DNA from 3 places in the Mesorhizobium sp. NBSH29 genome. Region 3 is predicted to be linked to each of the others. Evidence: riboswitches for the same ligand, from Rfam matches in the RefSeq annotation. Region 3 holds a riboswitch; each other region holds the start of a gene.

Region 1 (7,559 bases), 450 kb from region 3:
CAAACCCCGCCCAGATTCTCAAGTACCAGATCTCGGGCATTCAAACCTTCAACGCATGTGACGCGGCTATCTGCTCTCAATCGGGCGTCCATCTGTCCGTGCCCGACATCTATCGCGGTGACATGGGAAGCGCCCCGCTCAAGCAGTACCTGAGTAAACCCTCCGGTGGAGGCACCAATATCAAGTGCGTCGCACCCGGATGGGTCGAGCTTGAAATGATCGAGCCCGCAGAGGAGCTTGAGGGCTGCACGCGACACATAAGCCTGCGCCGGGTCGTCGACGGACAGGTTCGCCTCGGTGGGCACCGCCTGCCCCGGCTTGGTAGCCGCGCGCCCTTCAACGGTAACCGTACCGCGCTCAATAGCGTCGCGCGCACGTGAGCGGCTGGCAAAGAGCCCGCGCGCTACCAAAAGTTCGTCAAGCCGCAGCCGTTGACCGTGAGTATCCGTTGAAATCATCCGCCTTCTTTGGCGAAACTTCTGCAGATTGCAAGGCGGACCGCGCCTAATGCGTGATTGAAGCGTAAATGATCGGGTCGGCGGGGAAGGATGCCTTATCATTCAGATTACGTGCGATGAGGCTGAGGGGCCAGACCGGATTTTCTGCTTCGACCAAAACCGGGCCAACATCCTTGTCCAGACGGCCACGGATTGTACCAATCTTGCGCGCCACGATCTCTTTTACCGCAAGTTCGAGATTGCGGTCGTAGGAAGGTCGGTCCAAGACATCAATTCTATGGCGAGAAATCTCTTCGGCCTGCGCCGAAGTTGCGCCGCACACTACCGCGACAATCGCCCCCATAAAGAATCTTATCATCCGTCGCCGCCCCTTTTTCCCCGGGGCCTGTGATACACACCTCGGGCTAAGAAACGGCCAAGAGACAGGGTAACCGAACCCGCAACAACCAGCGTAAACAGGAGGTTACAGTTTGCGTCATCATGCGCGGGCGGCTTGGGCGGAGCTGCCCAGCGCGGAAAATACGGCAGTAACTATGCCAGCGCGATCAAGGCCGGCATCAGCATACATTTTCTCCGGCTTGGCGTGGTCGGTAAAGCTATCGGGGAGAACCAGCGGGCGAACCTTCAATCCGTTGTCCAACAAGCCTTCTGTAGCCAAGTATTGCAGAACCTGACTGGAAAATCCGCCAATTGCACCCTCCTCCACCGTGACCAGCACCTCGTGATTGCGGGCAAGGCGGCGGACTAGATCGGTATCAAGCGGCTTGGCAAAGCGCGCGTCTGCGACCGTGGTCGACAACCCTGCAGCGTCCAACTCTTCTGCCGCCAGCAAGCAATCCTGCAAACGGGTTCCGAACGACAGAAGGGCTATTTTGGTCCCTTCCCTAAGGACGCGCCCTTTCCCAATCTCGAGCGCGATGCCACGCGCTGGCATATCGACGCCGACACCATTGCCGCGCGGATAGCGGAATGAAATCGGTCCCTCGTCATAGACGGCGGCGGTGCGGACCATGTGGCGGAGTTCGGCCTCGTCGGCCGCAGCCATCACGACAAAGCCAGGCAGCGACGCGAGGAAAGTCGTGTCGAAGGCGCCGCAATGGGTCGCACCATCCGCACCGACATAGCCGGCCCGGTCGATGGGAAAGCGCACCGGCAGCTTCTGGATCGCGACGTCATGGACGACTTGATCGTAAGCGCGCTGGAGAAAGGTCGAATAGATTGCCGCAAAGGGCCGGTAACCTTCGGTCGCAAGGCCCGCAGCGAAGGTGACTGCGTGTTGTTCGGCAATGCCAACATCAAAGGTGCGGGATGGGAACGCTTCGCCGAACAAATCAAGGCCGGTACCAGATGGCATTGCCGCCGAAATCGCGACAATCTTTTCATCTTCTGCCGCCTCCTGGATCAGACTTTCAGCGAAAACCCTGGTGTAAGCTGGAGCATTAGCCGGTGCTTTGGCCTGCGCGCCGGTGATCACATCGAACTTGCTGACACCGTGATATTTGTCGGCTGCGGCTTCAGCGGGCGCATAGCCCTTCCCCTTTTGCGTCACCACGTGGATGAGCACCGGACCGGAAATTGTGTCGCGGACATTCTTGAGCACTGGCAGCAGATGTTCCAGCTGATGGCCATCAATGGGACCGACATAGTAGAAACCCAGTTCCTCAAAAAGCGTTCCTCCGGTCCAGAAACCGCGTGCGAATTCTTCGGATCTGCGTGCTTTTTCCTGCCAGAATTTCGGCAGTTTTTTTGCCAGTTGCTTTGCTGTTTCGCGGATCGAGCGGTAGGTCTTGCCCGATACCAGCCTCGCAAGATAGGCGCTCATGGCGCCCGCTGGGGGTGCGATAGACATGTCGTTGTCGTTCAGAATGACGATCAAGCGTGCGTCCAGCGCGCCGGCATTGTTCATCGCCTCATAGGCCATGCCCGCCGACATAGCGCCGTCGCCGATTACCGCTATGACGTTGTTCTTGCCACCGGAAAGGTCGCGAGCAACCGCCATGCCCAAACCAGCGGAGATGGACGTTGACGAATGCGCGGCGCCGAAAGGGTCATATTCACTCTCGGCGCGCCTTGTGAACCCGGATAGACCGTTTTCAAGGCGCAGTGTGCGCATTCGATCCCGCCGCCCGGTCAATATTTTGTGCGGATACGCCTGATGACCCACATCCCAGATTACCCGGTCATCGGGCGTATCGAAGACGTAGTGGAGTGCAACGGTAAGTTCGATCACCCCAAGGCCTGCGCCGAGATGACCGCCGGTCTGCGAAACGATATCAATCAGATCGTGGCGCAGCTCTGCCGCTACTGCCGGAAGATCGCTCTCGGGAAGTTTTCTGAGATCTGCCGGGAGGCTGATCGTGTCGAGAAGCGGTGTCTTGGACTGGGTCACGGGCTGCCTTGTCTCGCGAAATAGCTGAGGGATTAAAACCTCAGATAGCGAAAGTAAATGTGTGCGTAGGTATGGACACTACGGTCACCCGGCTCAGGATCGCGCGCGGAAAAAGCTCATTGATCAGGCAAAGCGCAAAGCCGAGCGCGTCTTGGCCTTGGAAGCCTCATCCTCGCGGTTGCGCGGATGCTGCTGGGTCTCCATCGAATGGAGAAGGTCGTGAACTACTGCCGCTATGTCGAGTACTGCCGCATGAAACGCGGCCTCGTTCTTCTTCGACGGTTTCGTTGTTCCGCTCAGCTTGCGGACAAACTGGAGCGCCGCGTCGCTAATTTCGTCATGGGTGGCGGGCGGTTCGAAGTTAAACAACGGTTTGATGTTGCGGCACATGCGTTGGCTCCTGTGCTTGCCTCACGCCGATCAAAACGGTTGGGCTAAGCGCCGTCAAGCGGCTCGGTGCCGGTCGGCTTGCCGTCGCGCGAGAGGCGGATCTTTTCAACCTTGTCCTCAGCTGCCTTGAGCAGACGGTCGCAATGGGCCTTTAAAGCCTCACCCCGCTCATAGATGCGGATGGACTGGTCAAGTGGCACCTCGCCACGCTCGAGGTCGTCCACGATCGATTCCAACGCCTTAAGCGCCTGTTCGAAACTCATGGCCTGGATATCAGCGTTCAGTTCGGTGTCCATGGCCTATCCCTTCATCAATCTTTTTACGTGCGCACCGACCGAAAAGGAAAGGCCCTGCAGGTCGTAACCACCTTCAAGCAGGCTGACCAGCCGATTGCTGGAAAACCGCTCTGCACGGTCCATAAGTTTGCCTGTTGCCCAGTCGAAGTCTTCTTCTGTGAGATTTATCTCAGCTAGGGGGTCGCGGTGGTGGGCATCGAATCCCGCCGAAATGATAATCAGATCGGGGCGGAAATTGTCCAGCGCCGGGAGAATGCGCGAGAGAAATGCCTCTCGAAAAATATCGCTGCCAGTGCCGGCTGTCAGTGGCGCGTTGATAATGTTGCCAACGCCGGTTTCATGCTTTGCCCCAGTTCCCGGGAACAGTGGCATCTGATGCGTTGAGCAATAGAGAACGCTTGGGTCTTCGTAAAAAATGTCCTGCGTTCCATTACCATGGTGAACATCCCAATCAACGATCGCCACCTTTTCAGCGCCATGGCGGTTTTGTGCGTGGCGGGCGGCTATCGCGGCATGGTTGAAAAGACAAAATCCCATTGCCGTTTCTTTCTCGGCATGATGGCCTGGGGGTCGGGAAGCGACGAATACATTGTCTGCGACGCCCGCAAAGACATCATCCACAGCGGCGTTGGCTGCACCAATAGCGGTGAGCGTGGCGTCCCAGCTTTTGGGACTGACCGATGTGTCGCCGTCGATTGTTACGATGCCGTCGTCAGGGATCGCCTTGCGGATCTTTTCGGCGAACCTCTCCGGGTGGGCATAGAGGATTGTCGCCTCGTCGCCGAATGGCGCTACGATGCGATCCAGCGGAGAATAGATCTCGTCATCCAGCACGCGTTCTATGGCGCGCAACCTGTCGGGACGCTCCGGATGACCGATGGGCGTGAGATGTTCAAGAAAGATTGGATGGGAGTACAGCCTTGTAACCATGTCCCGATATAGGCGCCCGATGCCGATTTGGCCATGCGACAAGCCGCTGTTCAACAGGGTTTAGGCGCAGCCCCATACTTGGCAGGTCAAGCAGGAGCATTTGGATTGCGCCAACCGCAGCGGGAGGATGGCTATTGCGGCAAAAAACGATATGAACGGCGTGCTAGGTGCCCGCAGCCATGCGGGAGAATCGGGAACGCGGTTGAAATCCGTGGCGTGCCCAACGCTGTAAGGGGGATCGCGCCGGCATATGTCACTGTTCTACGGAACGGGAAGACGCCGGATGCGGGATGAACCCAAGCCAGAAGACCGGCCAGGCAAAAATGTGTCCGCTGCATGGTCAGGCAGGGACCCGTTTCGTTTGATCGCAAGGGGACAACGCGATGCCGGCAGATTTTATTCAACACTCGAAAGCTGCACCCTTCGGAACGACCGAGCGCGCGGCAGTCTATGAGGCTATTTTTACGCGTCGAGATGTTCGCAGCAATTTTCTTCCCGACCCGATTAGCGATGAAGTTCTGGCGAGGTTGCTGTCGGCCGCTCACCATGCGCCCTCGGTGGGATACATGCAGCCCTGGAATTTCATTGTAATCCGCGATGACGAGCGGCGGCGAGAAGTGCGCGATCTGTTTGTCGCCGCAAGGCAGAGCGAGAGCGAAGCAATCGAGCCCGATCGGCGCGATCTATATCGGCGCCTGAAACTGGAAGGCATTTGCGAGACACCCCTCAATTTGTGCATCACATGCGACCGCAGCCGCTCTGCCGACTCGCCGCTCGGGCGGTTTCACAACCCGCAGATGGATCTTTTCAGCACGGTCTGCGCGGTGCAGAATTTCTGGCTGGCGGCACGTGCCGAAGGCATTGGCGTCGGCTGGGTCAGCATTCTGGAGACTGAGGCGCTGAAACAGTTGCTTCACATCCCCGACCACGTGGTCCCCATCGCCTATCTCTGCGTGGGCCACGTTTCACAGTTTGCGCCAAAGCCTGATCTCGAGAACGCTCAGTGGGGTTCCCGTTTGCCACTGGCCGACCTCATTATGAGTGAAGTGTTTTCTGGATCTGGCGAAAAGGCTCTGAAAGCAGCTGCAGCAAGTAGCCGCTAAAATCGGAGTGAGCCAGTCTCACCCTCATCCACCGTTTGGAGCCGCAGGCCCTCAAGCAGAAATTTGAAGGTGATTGGCGTTCGGACTGATTGAACACCGTGTGTCGATGCTGTGATCCGGTTGATTACCAGTATAGGCATGGCGCTCGGCGCATTTATTTCCGGCTGGGTGGTCGATACTTTCGGCGCCCAGCACGGCTTCTGCGTCTCTGTCGCTTCCGGCGCACTGTCTCTTGTAACGGTGCTCCTGGCCCAGAGATTGCTATCGGTAGACCGCACTACATCTGGTGCAGCTCCTCAGCCCGCAGAGTAGAGCGTTCTTACAGGATTTCGGTCTTCGCGATGCGGATGCCGAACCCTTCCAGCCCAACATAATGGCGTTCGCGCGAAGCGATTAGGTTGATTGAGGAGATGCCAAGATCTTTCAGTATCTGGGCACCGAGACCTATCTCGCGCCACTCGCTCTCACGGCTTCTTGCTTCTTCATGGTCTTCACGATCACTGGGAGCTGGACGAGAGCGGCCTTGATGCGCCACGCCTACCGATCCTTCGCGCATGTAAACGATAACGCCCCGTTTGCCACCCATCGATTTCATGACCGATTGCAGTTGATCGGTGGTTCCAAACACATCCGATACGACATCTTCCGAATGGAGACGCACCGGCACGTCTTCACCATCCCGGATGTCGCCGAAGACGATGGCCAGATGATGCATCGTTTCCCACGGCAATGTGTAGGTGTAGGCCTTCGCCGGACCTCCCGGAGTTTCCATATCAAAGCATTCGATGCGCTGGATCAGCGTCTCCTGACGCTGGCGGTAAGCGATCAGATCGGCGACTGATACTTGTTTCAACCCGTGCTTTTCGGCGAATGACGTGACCTGAGGGCCACGCATGACCGAACCTTCATCATTGACGAGTTCGCAGATGACGCCAATCGGCGGCAGGCCGGCGAGTTTGCAAAGGTCGACGGCTGCCTCGGTATGCCCTGATCGCATCAACACGCCGCCTTCGCGCGCAACCAATGGGAATATATGCCCCGGACGAACGAAATCCGAAGCACCAACATTGCCATTGGCAAGATTGCGGACTGTCAGGGTTCGGTCATCAGCCGAAATACCGGTTGTCGTGCCATGCTTGAAATCGACGCTGACGGTGAAGGCAGTCTGGTGCGGAGCGTCGTTGTCGGCAACCATCGGTGCCAGATTAAGGCGCTTTGCCTCCTCACGGGGCATCGGTGCGCAGACGATGCCTGAGGTATGGCGCACGATGAAGGCCATTTTTTCCGGCGTACAATGAACTGCTGCTACAATCAGATCCCCTTCATTCTCGCGCCCGTCATCATCCATGACGACAACGATTTCCCCAGCTTCAAAGGCGCGCAGGGCTTCGACGATTTTTTTCTGGTCGTAGGGCATGGGGCGTATCCGTGGAGATAGAGCAAGGGAGTAGGGCAAGGAGGGATTAAAGCAGTCGAAAGTGCTATTCGCTATTCGCTATTCGCATATCTCCAACCTGCCCTCGGTGCCGCAAATAGTGGTCAGCGATGGCACATGCCACCATGGCCTCACCGATAGGTACGGCACGAATGCCGACGCAGGGATCATGGCGACCCTTGGTCATCACATCGACTTCCTGGCCATCGAGGTCCACCGATTTGCGCGGGGTGAGGATGGACGAGGTTGGCTTGACTGCGAAGCGAGCGATAACGGGTTGACCGGTTGCAATACCACCCAGAATGCCGCCCGCATTGTTGGAGAGGAACTCGGGCTTGCCATCTTTGCCCATGCGCATCTCATCGGCGTTTTCTTCGCCAGTGATGCGCGCAGCTTCAAAGCCATTGCCGATCTCGACGCCCTTGACGGCGTTGATCGACATCAGGCCAGCCGCAATATCCTGATCGAGTTTGGCGTAGATCGGCGCACCTATCCCTGCTGGTACGCCGTCTGCAACAACTTCAATGACCGCGCCGACCGAGGAACCGGATTTGCGGA
Region 2 (7,559 bases), 1.4 Mb from region 3:
CTTGGATGGTGCACGCGTCATCAGCGTAACCACGACCATGGCGACCAGGCTGACGGTCATGCCGACGATGCCGAAGCGAACGTCGTCAAGACCGAACCAAGGTGTCATGATCTTGTTAAAGACCAGATACAGGTAGAGCGAACCGGAGACAAAACCGGCAACCATGCCGGCGATTGCGCCTTCGGTATTGGCACGTTTCCACCAAATGCCGAGCACCAGCGGGAAGAACAGACCCGAACAGGCAAAGTCGAATGCCCAAGCCACGGCGCCCAAAATACCAGTCAACTTCAGCGAGGCGACAAGAGCTGCGGCAGCGCCGATGAAGAGAAGCAACACACGGGCAACGATGAGCCGGCGACGGGTATCCGCCTTCGGATCGATCATCTTGTAGTAAAGATCATGCGACAAGGCATTGGCGATGGCGAGCAGCAGACCGTCTGCCGTTGACATGGCGGCAGCAAGACCACCGGCAGCCACAAGGCCGGAAATCACATAGGGAAGCCCCGCGATTTCAGGCGTTGCAAGCACCACGATGTCCGGGCGCATGAAGAATTCGTTCAACTGGACGATGCCGTCGCCGTTCTGGTCGGCAACAGCTAGCATGCCGACCGAACTCCAGTGCTTTACCCACTCCAGATTAGAGACTTCCTCGAACGCCTTTCCGATAACCGAAGTCGGCAGATTGGGATCGAGAAGCTGCAGCTTCGTTAGCGTGGCAAGGGCCGGCGCCGAGAAGTACAGGAGGAAGATGAAGAGCAACGACCAGCCAACTGAGCGGCGTGCAGAGCGGACGGACGGGGTAGTAAAGTAGCGCATAAGAATGTGTGGCAGCGATGCGGTGCCGGCCATCATACAGATGGCAAGCGAGACCATTGCCCAACCCTTGCCCTCTGGAGCGTTGGCCGGATTGACCAGCACCGAGACGCCGGGAATGGCTTCGAGTGCAGGCTTGAGGCCGTACTGCGCTTCCAGTTCGGCGATGCGGTGGACTGCTTCACCGTAGGAGAAGTGTGGAATGATGCCAAAGCCCTGCTTGTTCGACATCCAGATGATAGGCACCAGATAGGCGATGATCAAAACGATGTACTGCGCCACCTGAGTCCAGGTGACGCCGCGCATTCCACCCAGCATCGAGCAGATAAAGATGCCGATCAGGCCAAGCCAGACGCCGAACTCGAACGGAATGCCGAGTGTCTGGGCTGCAATTGTTCCTGTCGCGTTGATCTGCGCCGTCACATAGGTGAACGACGCCACAACAAGAATGATGACGGCGCAAAGACGGGCAACATTGCCGCCGTAACGCGTTCCGACGAAATCCGGCACTGTGTAGCAGCCGAATTTGCGCAGGTAGGGAGCCATCAACGAGTTGACCAGCACGTAGCCGCCGGTCCAGCCGACGATGTAGCCGAGATAGGGATAGCCACCGAAGTAAACACCACCTGCGAGTGCGACGAAGGAGGCGCCCGACATCCAGTCGGCTGCGGTGGCCATGCCGTTATAGAGGGCAGGGACCTCGCGACCGGCGACGTAGTAAGCGTCGACTTCTGCCGTGCGCGACAACCAGCCGATGACAGCATAGATGGCGATGGTGAACATCAGGAACCCGATGCCGATCGCCTGCGCGCCCATGCCCATCTTTTCGAGCAAAGCCATGAAGGCGAAAAAGACCAGGAAACCGAGTGTATAAAGCGCGTAGACCTTACCGAGGTTGTCGATAAAGCGACCGCTTTTTGCTTCTTGTATAGCCATGATCGCCCTACTCCCCGCCGACGCCGAATTCGTCGTCGATCTTGTCCTGGCGCCAGTTCTGGAACCAGATCAGTGCGACGAAGACGATCAGCGAGCCTTGAACGCTCATGTAATAGCCGAGCGGAAAGCCGAGGAACGTTGTTGCGTTCAGCGTGCTTGCCATCGACGGCAGGATAATTGCGAAAAGCGCCCAGACCGCCAAAACCAGAAATGTAAGATTTCTGGTCTTCTCCCAATGGCGATCCATAGCACCAGCATCTTTGCTAGGCATGGTTCGTGTCCTCCCTCGAACGCATACCGACAGGATGTCGGCATGCCGACGGCCCGGTCCAAATGAATCGGCCCCCTTTTCATTGTTTACAGTGTCGTCACAATCGCCGAAATAATCCTATCGTAGCATTTGCACAGCATGGGGAGATCAGCCATCTCAAGCCGCATGAACGATTTTGTCGATCAAATGACAGAAGCTGGTCGCTGGGTTCGTGACAGCTGGAACCGGCTGTCTGTTCGACGTGACACGGGCCCAATCAATGATTCCGAACTGCTGGCGGATTTTGTCACAACGCGCGCAGCGCTGGTGACGCAGAAAAAGCTCTACGGCTATCTCAAGGAGCGCATCGGAATGCGTTATCCGAAAATGTTCGCGGACGAAGAATTTTCGCGCTCGATCAACATTGCCAAGATGCAGGTTTTCGCAGCATCTCTGGCGGATTTAACCATCCATTGTGTTGCCCATGTGGGCACGGACCAGAGGCTCGAGCAGGGCGATTTCAATGCATTGGCGGTCTGGTGTTATGGCCAAGGTGTTGCCGCCAATGAAGAACAGGCGCCCAATGCGGTGACCGTTTCGCGCTGGCTCTCAGAATTCGGAGCACGCGCCGATAAGGCCAATTGGCACAACATCGCCGCCGGCGCCTCGGCCTTCACCGAGAGCCCAAAAGCGCTGATCCGCTGGGCGCCGATTGCCGATGAGCACAAAAATTATGACCGCGAAATTGTCGAGAATTCGATGCGGTTTGCGTGGAACGAGGTCCGCACCGAATTTCGCGAACGGCTTGATGCCGCAGCGGTGAGCTCTGACTGGAAAAGTCGATCGAAGCCGGACTGACGGAAACCAAAAAAACTTTTTGAAACAGCATGATAGGAGATTTTATCGCACGCTTGTCAGCTGTGGTGTGGCTTGTCTTCCTCGCCTATCGCTGCGTCATGGTACCACGCGTCCAATGCCACGAGGGCGGCACGCGATGGTTCGCGACATTGCGGCGTTTCAGAAATCACACCAGTCCACGGCGCGCCGGCGCGGAGTTTTACTGGAAACTGGTAGATTTGCGCTGTTTGGCCTTGAATATTATAGGTCATTGTTGCTGCCCTTTTTTATACAGTTGCGGCAGAGCGATCTCTGACAATATAGGCGTGCTTTTGAAATGAGCAACAAGCTCATGCAAATTGCCATTTCTGATCATTTTGTGAGCACCTTTTACTTGTGCCTGCTGGGCAATCACAAGCCGGCGCGCCTATCCCAGCGCAGCCAAGTGCATTTTGGCGTGAAACACGAAGGTTCAAGGACCCCAACGGCGGCAACAGTGTCCAAACAGCTCGAAACCCGGCGGATCGCAGGCCTCTTTGGCGGCGAAGTGTTGCAATTGTTCGACGGGCGCGCATTTGGCACGCTGCTTGCTTTTCTGATGGCGGGAGGGTGGCACATGCTGCGTGTCCATCCAGCGAACCACGAATTGAAATCGTCTTTGCGAGGTCGGCATGACAAAATACAAGCTCGAATATATCTGGCTCGATGGCTACACGCCGGCGCCCAATCTGCGTGGCAAAACGCAGATTAAGGAATTCGATTGTTTCCCGACGCTGGAGCAAATGCCGCTTTGGGGTTTTGACGGGTCGTCGACCATGCAGGCCGAAGGTCGCAGTTCCGATTGTGTGTTGAAGCCGGTCAGGGTTTTCCCGGACGGCGCGCGCACCAACGGCGTTCTGGTGATGTGCGAAGTGATGATGCCGGATGGCGAGACACCGCACCCTTCCAACAGCCGCTCCACCGTTCTGGATGATGACGGCGCGTGGTTCGGTTTTGAGCAGGAGTATTTCTTCTACAAGGATGGTCGTCCGCTCGGTTTCCCGGCTGCCGGCTTCCCGCCGCCGCAGGGTCCTTATTACACGGGCGTCGGCTATTCCAATGTCGGCTCTGTGGCGCGCAAGATTGTCGAGGAACATCTCGACCTGTGTCTTTATGCCGGCATCAACCATGAGGGTATCAATGCCGAAGTGGCGAAGGGCCAGTGGGAATTCCAGATCTTTGGCAAGGGCTCTAAGTGCGCTGCTGACGAGATGTGGATGGCCCGCTATCTGATGCAGCGCCTGTGCGAACAATATGAGATCGATATCGAATACCACTGCAAACCGCTAGGCGACACCGACTGGAATGGCTCTGGCATGCATGCCAACTTCTCGACCGTCTATATGCGCGAAGTGGGCGGCAAGGAGTATTTCGAAAATCTGATGGCTGCCTTTGACAAGAACCTTATGGACCATATTGCGGTCTACGGTCCCGACAACGACAAACGCCTGACCGGGAAACATGAAACTGCGCCGTGGAACAAGTTCAGCTACGGCATCGCGGACCGAGGAGCCTCGATCCGCGTGCCGCATTCGTTCGCTCGTAACGGCTACAGGGGCTATCTGGAAGACCGGCGCCCCAACAGTCAGGGCGACCCTTACCAGATTGCCTCGCAGATACTGAAGACAATCTCGGAAGTGCCGCTTGAAGGTACCGCGAAGGTGGCTGCATAGGCTTTTTTCCGTGTTAAATTTTACGGCCCGGCGGGAAACTTCCGGGTCCTCTTTTTGTGTGCCGGAGCTAAATCTTCGCTGTATCGATGTGGCTTAACTTACTCTTGGATGGGGAGTTGAGCATTCCGAAAATTTTGACAGGATCAACCATCTCATCTTCATATCGAAGTTTGAGCAGGCAAACTTCGATATGCTGGCGCTTGTGCAGATGACGCGAAGAAGCTAGCGTTTGGCACGATGGTGCCCGGAGTCGCAAGGCTTCGGGTGAAAAGGGAATGCGGTGCGGTTGACCTCATCAACCCAATCCGCAGCTGCCCCCGCAACTGTGAGCGGATAGCCTGACACCGGATTTGCCACTGGCCGAAAGGCCGGGAAGGCGGGTGAAAGGTAATGACCCGCGAGCCAGGAGACCTGCCATCTGACTGAGACGACCGGACGGGGTGTGCCGGGAAGCGTTGCTCAAGCTTCCGTGCGCCCTGCGCGCCCCGGTCTGCCAGCATCCTTCCCGAACGAAAGTGTGGGATGGAATTGTCGGATGGACGCGATTTGCGACCTGCCTGCCGAGAATGTTAAGTGCGAACCCGCTTTGCCGAGCACGCCGGTGCGCGAGGTGGTGGTTTCCGCGCAAGGTCTTGGACTTGCCGTGCGGGGAGGCCAGAAGCTGGTCGAAAATATCTCTCTCAGGATTAATACCGGCGCGCGGCTGGCGATCATCGGGCCCAACGGTGCGGGCAAGACCACTCTTCTGAAGATTCTGGCGGGACTGATCCCGGCTGGAGCGGGTGTGGTAAAGCTGTTTGGTCAGCCGATCCATTCCATCACGCGACGCGAGCGGGCCCGCATGCTAGCAGTGGTTGGCCAGAGCGATGCGCCCCACGGGCGTATCCGTCTGTCTGATTATGTAGGGCTTGGCCGGGTACCACATACCGGCCAGTCCACGGCGACCGACGATCTGGAACATGTCGATGAAGCCCTTGTGCGTGTCGGGCTTCACGGCAAGCGCGACCGGGAACTTTGCCAGCTTTCGGGCGGCGAGCGGCAAAGGGCCCATATTGCGCGCGCGCTGGCGCAGCAGCCCAAAATTCTCTTCCTCGACGAGCCAACAAACCATCTCGATCTGAAAGCACGCGGCGAGCTGATGGCACTCGTGGCCCGGCTCGGCCTGACGGTGATCGCTGTCCTGCACGATCTGGCGCTGGTGCCAGACTTTGCCACCGATGTTCTGGTCTTGGAGGATGGACGCGCAGTCGCGTCCGGCTCGCCCGCGCAAGCGCTGTCACCGGCTACCGTTCGCGACGTCTTCGGGCTGGAGGTTCTGCGCCTGCGCCACCCGACACAACAGCGAGACATTACAGTCTTTGATCTTCCTGATAATTTCTGAAACCGGAGTTTGACCCGTTGAAACGCTTTGGCCTTGTCTGCACCAATCTGCTGATTGCACTACCCGCATTTGGGTTTCCTGTAACCGTACAGAATTGCGGTGTACCGCTCACCTTCGATGCCGCCCCGAGCCGAGCAATTATCCACGATCTCAACATGTCGGAAATGGCGTTTGCGCTGGATCTTCAGCCTTCCATCGTCGGTGTGACCGGTATTTCGGGCTGGTATAAGTTCAGCCCGGAATTCGAGGCTCTGCGCAAGGATATTCCCGAACTTGCGCCGAAACATGCCTCGATCGAAACGCTGATCGCCGCCAAGCCCGATTTTTTCTTTGCCGGCTGGAATTACGGCATGCGCGTGGGTGGCGAAGTGACGCCCGAGCGGTTGGAGGCTTATGGGATCAAGACGCTGGTGCTGACTGAAAGCTGCATCCATGTCGATAAAAATCGGCCGCGCGCGTCGATGGAGCTGTTGTTCGGAGACATGGAGCGGCTCGGCAAGGTTTTTGGCAAGGAGCAAGAGGCCGCGAGGTTGATTGCAGGTTGGCGCGCCGAGCTTGCGGATATCGCTGCCAAAGCAGGAAAGAATGAGCCAATTAGGGTATTTCTCTACGATTCGGGCGAGGACAAGCCGTTCACAGCCGGGAAGTTCGCCATGCCAACGGCGTTGATCGAGGCCGCCGGCGGTGTCAACATCATGGAAGATCTGGAGACAAGCTGGGTCAGCACCGACTGGGAGACGGTTGCGATGCGCAATCCGCCTTTCATCGTCCTGCTCGACTACCAGGATGGCAGCGGGCCGCAGAAGATGATTGACTTTCTCACTGCGCACCCGGCGATGAAACAGACCGAAGCGGTAAAAAATGGCCGCTACCTGTCGTTGCGCTACGCTGAATTGACGCCCGGGCCGGCCAACATTCCAGCGATTGCTAAACTTGCCAAAGCGCTTCACCCGGAAGCGTTTTGAGCGACCGCAGCCGGTTCGTTCCCGGCATGGCCCTTGCGGCGCTGGCCATGGTTGGGCTTGCGCTTGGATCAATTGCCTATGGCTCGACATCCATCCCGTTCGCCCATGTGACCGATGCGCTCCTTGGTGTTGCCGGCTTTGACCGACCGATCCAGACTGGGCCAGTCCACAGCATCATCGTCGATCTGCGGCTACCGCGAGTCCTGATGGCGATTTGCGTTGGGGCTGGGCTGGGCGTGGTCGGCACGCTTCTGCAGACGGTAACGCGCAACGATCTGGCCGACCCGTTCCTGTTTGGACTGTCGTCCGGGGCGGCGGCTGGGGCTGTTGCTGTCATCACTATTTTGGGGAGCCGGTTCGGGCCCTGGACCTTGCCATTCGCCGCCTTTTGCGGTGGCATGTTGGCTACGACAATTGTGCTGCTGTTGATGCGCCGCGCTGAGGGACAAGGTCCAGAGCGGTTGATCCTTGCAGGGCTCGCAGTCTCCTTCCTGTTTTCTGGGCTTACCAACTATCTTGTCTTCCTCGGCGATCAACGTGCGGCGCATTCGGTGTTATTCTGGATGCTTGGAGGACTGGGGCTTTCGGGCTGGAACAATATTGCGCTGGGGTTTACCGGGCTCTTGGCGATCTTCGTGTTTGCGCTGCGCTATCACCGCCAGCTT
Region 3 (7,559 bases):
GCCTGAGGTTTCAATGAGGATGTGATCAACGCGCGGCTCCAGCGCCAGAATCTTGTCGAGTGCGGGCACGAAATCATCCGCCACGGTGCAGCAGATGCAACCATTGGCCAGTTCAACGACATTTTCCTCCGGGCAAGCGTCAATGCCGCAACCTTTCAGAATATCGCCATCAATCCCGACATCGCCGAACTCGTTGACGATGATTGCAAGGCGCTTACCACCGGCATTCTCCAGCACATTGCGTAAAAGCGTCGTCTTGCCGGCACCGAGAAAGCCCGTGATGACGGTGCAGGGAACGCGCTGTGAAGATGCAGTCATTTTAATTCCTTCAGAGGATTAAGAGGCGGGATGCGGGATATCAGCCCGCGTTTGAGGCTGTCGGGGCGACCACGCCATGGAATGAGGCCATCGGTCGATCCAGCAAAGAGTTCAGCGCCCGCAACGAGGTCTGCGCCACTGTTGATGGTGAGTTCGCCAAAGACATAGCTCCAGCTGCCCGGGCGCACCATTGCTGCGCTGAGGCGGCGTTTGCAATTGCCCAGACACTCCACTTTCTCAATGCGGACATTGGTTCCCGAGGCCGCGCGAATGGCATCCTCGGCCAGATGTTCTCCGGCGCGCGGACGCGCATCTGAGCCCGTTTCATCGCGGCAGTTTTCGCAGATGAGTACCGTGACCATTGTCTCGGCTTCGCGTTCATCGGGACTGGAACTGATATCCACACTGCACTCCGGTTCAAATCTCGTGGGGTGCAGCAAAGGGTCCACCAGCGCCATTCAACAGCGCGGTGTTTCCATAGCCGGGTTCCAGGGCACCCCGCCCGGATCCGGTTTCGTGTTCGATGGCAGGTCTCCTGGCTCGCGAGTCGGCACCTTCTCCCACCTTCCCGGGCAATAGCCCAGTGGCATTTGGTAGAGGCTCTTCGCTTACAGTTGCGGGGACAGCTGTGGTTTAGGGGCATTTCTGCCCGGCACCACATTCCCTTTTCACCCTCTCCGTTGCCGGAGAAGGACCATCGGCAGGGGGAAATTACGCGGGTGGCTGACATGATGTCAACGCGCTTCGCGTTCTGGCCCAAAGTCAGCCGGCAAATTCGGTTGCCCGGCGGCGAAGTTCGTTTATAGTCGCGCTGTCGTCGGTTTTCGATAAGAACCGAAAGAGGGAATGCGGTACGGAAAGCTCAGATGAGCCGATCCAATGCCGCGGCTGCCCCCGCAACTGTATGCGGCGAGTTCCTCCCCAAATGCCACTGGATCAATTGTCCGGGAAGGCGGGGAAGGAGCATTGACCCGCGAGCCAGGAGACCTGCCGGCGACACGACTGCAACCAAGGCCCTCGGGTGGAGGGCGAGAGGAATATGAAATTGACCACTGCAACACACACGACCACAAGCGCAGCTTCTTCGGCGTCGCGCGCATTTCAGCTTGGCCTTTCGGCTCTGCTCGGGCTCTTCGTTATCGGCTTTGTCGGCTTCTCACATATGGAAGTCGCCCATAACGCCGCGCACGATTACCGCCATTCGATGGCTTTTCCCTGCCACTGAGCCGGAGCTTGATCCATGACCCTTTTTCGTAACGTCGTGTTCATCGCGGCGATCGCCGGGCTATTGTCAGGTATCGCCATGGCGGCCATGCAGACTTTTGCCACCGTGCCGCTGATCTTGGCGGCGGAAACGTATGAAAACGCAGCACCTGCCAACCATGACCATGATACGCAAGCGGCCAATGCCGGAGCAGCAGCTACAACGCCCGTTGTTGAAGCTCACGCGCATGGCGAGGATGCGTGGGAGCCTGCCGACGGTTTTGAGCGCTTTGCCTATACAGCGGCTGCGAACATCGTGACGGCAATCGGCTTTGCGCTGGTTCTGGTGGCAGTATCGGAAGCGCTTGGCGGTATTCTGTCCTGGCGTCAGGGGCTTTTCTGGGGGTTCGCCGGCTTTGCTGTCTTCACGCTGGCGCCGGGCCTTGGCCTGCCGCCCGAACTGCCGGGCATGCCTGCCGCCGATGTTTCGATCCGCCAAGCATGGTGGATTGGCACGGTGTTGGCTACTGCCGGGGGGCTGGCGTTGCTTGCTTTCCGCAATTCATTGCCGTTTGCGCTTCTCGGCGTAGCGTTGATCGTAGCGCCGCACATCATTGGCGCGCCGCAACCAGTGAGCCATGGCACCGCTGTTCCGGCTGAGCTGCTCCGTCGCTTTGTCGTGGCGGCGACGCTGACAAACCTGATGTTCTGGATGGTTTTGGGCGCTGTCGTCGGATTGTTGCGCTCCCGTTTTACCGTGGCGGGCGAGCCGGTACTGAAACGCGGCCTTGCCTGATCAAGCGAGATTAACGCTCCTTTTCGGCGGTGCGCGCTCCGGCAAGAGCGCGCATGCCGAACGGGAGGTCACCAAACTTCCAGCTCCCTGGGCCTATATCGCTACCGCGCAGGCGTTTGACGATGAAATGGCCGAGCGCATCGTGCAGCATCAGGCGCGGCGCGGGGCGGGCTGGATGACAATCAACGCCCCGCACGATCTTGCCGGCGCCCTTGCCACACTACCAGACGGCGAGCCGCTGCTGCTCGATTGTCTGACGCTGTGGCTGACCAACCGGATGCTGGCCGAAGCCGACATCGAAGCCGAATGCACAGCGCTCGCTGCGGTCCTTTCTCAACCGCGCGGGCCTTGGTTTGTCGTCAGCAATGAAGTGGGCCTTGGCATCGTCCCGGATAATGCACTCGCCCGCCGTTTTCGCGATGCCGCTGGGCGCCTGAACCAGCAGGTTGCAAGCGTCGCAGATGAGGTTTTGTTCCTCGTGGCGGGCTTACCCATGAAGGTCAAATGATATGAGTATCGATCCGAAAGACACCGAACGCCACCGGGCCAAGATGGCCAAGCGCAAGGCCGTGCAGGATGAGGAAGTGGCCGGCAAGACGATCGAACAGAAGGGGTTGCTGATCGTCAATACCGGGCCTGGCAAGGGCAAGACCACCGCAGCCTTTGGCCTCGCGTTGCGCATGCTGGGCTACGGCCACCGCGTCGGCGTCGTGCAGTTCATCAAAGGCGCCTGGCATACCGGCGAGAAAGATTCCTTTGCTGCCTTTGGCGAGCGCGTGGTCTGGCACACCATGGGCGAAGGCTTTACGTGGGAAACGCAGGATCTGGCGCGCGATATCGCTGCCGCCGAGCGCGCCTGGAGCAAGGCGTTGGAATTGATGGCCGACCCCTCGATCAGGCTTCTGGTTCTGGACGAGATGAATATCGCACTGCGCTATTCCTATCTCGACCTAAACGCAGTGGTGACAGCGCTAAAGGCACGGCGTGCGGATCTGCATGTCGTGGTGACCGGCCGCAATGCCAAGCCGGAACTTGTGGAGGCAGCCGATCTTGTTACCGAAATGGGCGCGACAAAGCATCATTTTTCCGCCGGCGTGAAAGCACAGCAGGGTATCGAGTTCTGATGCCTTTTGTACGTTTGGTTTGCGGTTTTGAGGCTGGTTGCGCAGCCTACAAATGCCCTGGCTCAAGCGACAAACCAGATCGCGGCCACCGTACCGGCCAGCCCGATCAACAGCACATCGGCAATTCCATAGAGTCGCAGAGCGCGGCGGATGTCGGCTGCGCTGGCATCGCGTCGGCCACCGGCGCCCATCTCCGCATCCTCGACCATCACGCCTCCATAGACGCGGGGGCCGGCGAGCGAGAGGCCGAGCGCCCCGGCCATTGCTGCCTCAGGCCATCCGGCATTGGGCGAGCGGTGCTTTTTCGCATCACGCCGGACAGCAGACCATGCATTCCTGGCCGACGCGCCGGGGATAATGAAAGCCGCCACCGTCAGCAGCACCGCAGCCAGCCGCGAAGCAGGCAGATTGATAAGGTCGTCAAATCGCGCCGACGCCCAACCGAACGCGCCATGCTTTTCTGTATGGTGGCCTATCATCGAATCGGCGGTATTGACCGCCTTGTAGGCCGCGCCGCCGGCAAGCCCGCCGACCACCAGCCAGAAGGCAGGGGCAACGACGCCATCAGAGAAATTTTCAGCCAAGCTTTCGATGGCGGCGCGGCTCACGCCCGCCTCGTCGAGGCGCTCGGGGTCACGCCCGACTATCATCGAGACAGCCTGCCTGCCGCCCTCCAGTCCCTCGCTCTCCAGTGCTTCGGCAACCGCCGCTACGTGGCTGCGCAGGCTTTTTTGGGCCAACAGAGTGCTTGCGAGTATCGCTACGATGACAAAGCCCCAGACAAACATCCACGACACAAGCCCGGACAGCAGGGACGCCAGAACTGCCGGCAACAGAACGATAATGATCAGCGCTACCATGCCATGCATGGTGCGGCGTCTGACCGAAAAATTCGGTTTGTTGAGGTAGGTATCGAGCACCGAAATAACAGCGCCGATCCACATGACCGGATGGCCCGCGGCGCGCAACAGCGGCACCGGATAGCCAATGTAGCGTTCAAGGATAAGGGCCAGAAAGGCGATCAAAGCTGACATGGGCACCGTGAAAAATGATAGAAGGACAGTGATCGATCATGGCGGCAGCCTCGATCGGGCAGAAGCGCTTTTTCCTGACGCGCCACGGCCCATTGTCGACCTGTCGACCGGGATCAATCCTCACCCCTACCCGCTTTTCGAACTGCCTGCCACAGCATTTGCGCGCCTGCCCGAGCCGTCGCGCGCGCGTGCGCTCGCCGCCATTGCCGCACGGGCTTACGGCGCTCCCTCGCCCGCCCACATTGTGCCGGCGCCCGGCACTCAGATCCTGTTGCCGTTGGTCGCTTCGCTGGTGCCAGCAAGCCGCGCGACTGTGCTGGGGCCGACCTACGCCGAACACAAGCGAGCGGCAGCGCTTGCCGGCCACGAGGTTGCAACCGTGACTGATATTGGCGCACTGGCCGATGCCGACCTGGCCATCGTCGTGAATCCGAACAATCCGGACGGGCGGGTTACCACCCGCACGGACCTTCTGGAACTCGCCGACCAGATGGCGGCGCGCAGCAGGCTCCTGGTCGTCGACGAGGCCTTTATGGATGTCGGGCCAGAACAGGAGAGCGTCGCCGGAGATGCCGGCCATCCAGCACTGATCGTGCTCAAGTCGTTTGGCAAGTTTTTCGGTCTTGCCGGCGTCCGGCTCGGTTTTGCCATCGGCGCACCAGAGACAATCGCGCGGATCGAGGCGTTGCTCGGGCCATGGGCAGTGGCCGGGCCGGCGCTGGAAATCGGCTTGCACGCGCTTGCCGACACAGGGTGGCAGGAGACCATGCGCACCCGCCTTGCCAGCGAGGCGGCGCGGCTCGATGCTCTGCTTCAGGCGCACGGCGTTGCTGTAGCCGGTGGCACCAACCTGTTTCGTTTCGTGCAGGTGGACGAGGCCCAGGCACTGTTTGTCACGCTTGGCCAACACGGAATTTTCGTGCGAAACTTTGACTGGCGCAGTGATGTGCTGCGCTTCGGGTTGCCGGGGAATGAAGTCGAATGGCAGCGCCTTGCCGAAGCGCTCGATAACTGGACCGGAAGACCAAAGACATGATCCATGTGTGTTCACTGGCGCGCCTCCATGCCACCGTTGAAGAAACGCGTGCGGCGCGCATCGTCTCGCTGCTCACCGCGGGCACCGAGGTCGTGCGCCCTACATCGGTGGCCGCGGCTGACCATCTATGGCTGGCGATGAATGACATCGTGGACGAGCAGCCCGGTTTGGTTTCCCCGGCGGAGGCGCATGTGGCACAGCTTCTGGAGTTTGCACGGAGTTGGGATCGCCAAAGCCCGATGGTGGTCCATTGTTATGCCGGGGTCAGTCGCTCGACTGCAGCTGCCTACATCATCGCTGCGGCGCTGGCACCGCAGCGAACAGAGGCAGAACTTGCTGCCACGCTGCGCCGGCTGTCTACGACAGCCACGCCCAATGCTCGGCTGATTGGCTACGCTGATCGGCTGCTTGGGCGCGAGGGCCGCATGGTTGCGGCCATTGCGGGCATTGGGCGGGGTGCGGATTGCTTCGAAGGCGTACCGTTCCGGCTCGATCTGGCGCCTGCTACCGACGCAGATTGACGAGTATTACACCGCCAAGAGCCAGCGCTCCGCCGGCTACGCTGACCCAGCCTGGGACCTCGCCCAGCCAGAGAAAACCCATGGCTGTAGCCACCGGTGGGACGCAATACTGGAAGTTTGCGGCGCGCGAGGCAGGCATCCGCGACAGCACCATGGCCCAGGTGCCGTAGGCGATCAGGCTCGGCACAATGCCAAGATAGATTACGGCAAACAGAGCGTGGCTGTCAGAACTTGCGGCCTGTTTGAGGCCGCCGGGCAACATGGGTGACAGGCAGAGCGCGCCGATGACCATGTTCCACATCGCGACAGTCAGCGCGTTGTGCTTTTTAAACAACGGCTTTTGGACGATCATGGCCGCGCTGGTGCAGAACGCAGCACCCAGAATGAGCAGCGCACCACTATCAACTTTCAGGCCACCGCCCTCTCCCAGCGCGATCAGGCCGATGCCGGAGAAGGAAATGATCATACCCAGCCACGCTATGGGTCGAAAGCGCTCACCGAGCAGAAGCAGCGCCAGGATCACCGTGATGATGGGATTGACGTTGATGATGAAGCTCGCCGCGCCGGCCGAGACCGTCTGCTCGCCGAAGTTCAGGAGTACAGTATAGAACGCGACGAAGAATATCCCGCCAAATGCGAAACGCCAGGCTTCGCCCAGTGCCGGCAAGGCCGGACGCATGATTATCAAATAAATTGCCGCCGGCACCGCTGCGATGCCGAAACGCACGGCTCCCAATTCAGCCGCACCAAAGGCGGTCAGCCCGGCGCGGATTGCTGGGAATGCGGACGCCCACGCGACTACGGTGATGGCGATGATGACCAGCGTCGCCATGTCGAGTTTTGCCGGGATGGAATTGTCGATCGTCGTGCTTGCCATTTTCCTGCGCCATGCTGTGAGTACGGGTTGACTGGAATGTGTGCGCTTACGAGCTGATTGACAATCGAACAATTCGATGATGAGCTGTGATCATGGATCACATCTCATCGCCGGTTCTCCCCCTTGAAACGCTTCGCGCGTTCGAAGCGTCAGCACGCAGCGGCAGCTTCAGCGCTGCGGCGGAACGCCTGAACATTACGCATGGCGCTGTCAGCCGGCAGATCGCCAAGCTGGAGGGCTGGGTTGGCCTGAAACTGTTCGATCGCGGCGGGCGCGGCGTGACGCTAACCAGCGAAGGTCAGCGGCTTTTCCTGCGAACGGCTGAGGCCTTTGCGCTAATTGCTGACACCTCCGACCGGTGGAGCGAACCGCGCGGCCCGGCTGTGGTGCGCGTTAGTTCCATCCCGTCGATATCAGGCCTGTGGCTGATGCCACGGCTGACGCTTCTGGAACAGGGCGACCCGTCGCTGCGGATCGTTCTCAATGTCGATCACCGTCGCACCGATCTGGGTGATGAGGGCGTGGACCTAGCCATTCGCTGTGGGCGTGGGGCCGTGCCGGGGCGGATATCGCAAAAGCTGTTTGAAGAGATGTGCTTTCCAATCGCATCGCCTGACCTGGCGGCCAAGATCGGTCACGGGGAACCCGAA

The links. Region 3 has a riboswitch for cobalamin ahead of GA830_RS07755 (CbtB domain-containing protein). Riboswitches for the same ligand answer to the same signal wherever they lie in the genome.
Region 1: another riboswitch for cobalamin. It lies ahead of bluB (5,6-dimethylbenzimidazole synthase); the one in region 3 lies ahead of GA830_RS07755 (CbtB domain-containing protein).
Region 2: another riboswitch for cobalamin. It lies ahead of GA830_RS14425 (ABC transporter ATP-binding protein); the one in region 3 lies ahead of GA830_RS07755 (CbtB domain-containing protein).

What each region holds. Positions count from the first base shown of each region.
Region 1 is NZ_CP045492.1:1,992,014-1,999,572, reverse strand. It holds gene GA830_RS09870 (TlyA family RNA methyltransferase) at 1-458, opposite strand, end outside; gene GA830_RS09865 (hypothetical protein) at 505-816, opposite strand; gene dxs (1-deoxy-D-xylulose-5-phosphate synthase) at 937-2,847, opposite strand; gene GA830_RS09855 (DUF2277 domain-containing protein) at 2,971-3,237, opposite strand; gene GA830_RS09850 (exodeoxyribonuclease VII small subunit) at 3,282-3,533, opposite strand; gene GA830_RS09845 (histone deacetylase family protein) at 3,537-4,463, opposite strand; cobalamin riboswitch at 4,612-4,795, shown strand; gene bluB (5,6-dimethylbenzimidazole synthase) at 4,847-5,566, shown strand; gene ribB (3,4-dihydroxy-2-butanone-4-phosphate synthase) at 5,886-6,983, opposite strand; gene aroC (chorismate synthase) at 7,048-7,559, opposite strand, start outside.
Region 2 is NZ_CP045492.1:2,905,964-2,913,522, reverse strand. It holds gene GA830_RS14455 (sodium:solute symporter family protein) at 1-1,749, opposite strand, end outside; gene GA830_RS14450 (DUF4212 domain-containing protein) at 1,757-2,020, opposite strand; gene GA830_RS14445 (hypothetical protein) at 2,159-2,857, shown strand; gene GA830_RS14440 (DUF2735 domain-containing protein) at 2,914-3,108, opposite strand; gene GA830_RS14435 (hypothetical protein) at 3,174-3,587, shown strand; gene GA830_RS14430 (glutamine synthetase beta-grasp domain-containing protein) at 3,508-4,548, shown strand; cobalamin riboswitch at 4,770-4,981, shown strand; gene GA830_RS14425 (ABC transporter ATP-binding protein) at 5,084-5,929, shown strand; gene GA830_RS14420 (ABC transporter substrate-binding protein) at 5,947-6,894, shown strand; gene GA830_RS14415 (FecCD family ABC transporter permease) at 6,921-7,559, shown strand, end outside.
Region 3 is NZ_CP045492.1:1,544,432-1,551,990, reverse strand. It holds gene cobW (cobalamin biosynthesis protein CobW) at 1-318, opposite strand, end outside; gene GA830_RS07760 (DUF1636 family protein) at 315-680, opposite strand; cobalamin riboswitch at 827-1,032, opposite strand; cobalamin riboswitch at 1,120-1,327, shown strand; gene GA830_RS07755 (CbtB domain-containing protein) at 1,364-1,543, shown strand; gene GA830_RS07750 (CbtA family protein) at 1,559-2,317, shown strand; gene cobU (bifunctional adenosylcobinamide kinase/adenosylcobinamide-phosphate guanylyltransferase) at 2,310-2,825, shown strand; gene cobO (cob(I)yrinic acid a,c-diamide adenosyltransferase) at 2,827-3,441, shown strand; gene cbiB (adenosylcobinamide-phosphate synthase CbiB) at 3,504-4,475, opposite strand; gene cobD (threonine-phosphate decarboxylase CobD) at 4,474-5,511, shown strand; gene GA830_RS07725 (tyrosine phosphatase family protein) at 5,508-6,032, shown strand; gene GA830_RS07720 (DMT family transporter) at 6,016-6,909, opposite strand; gene GA830_RS07715 (LysR substrate-binding domain-containing protein) at 7,002-7,559, shown strand, end outside.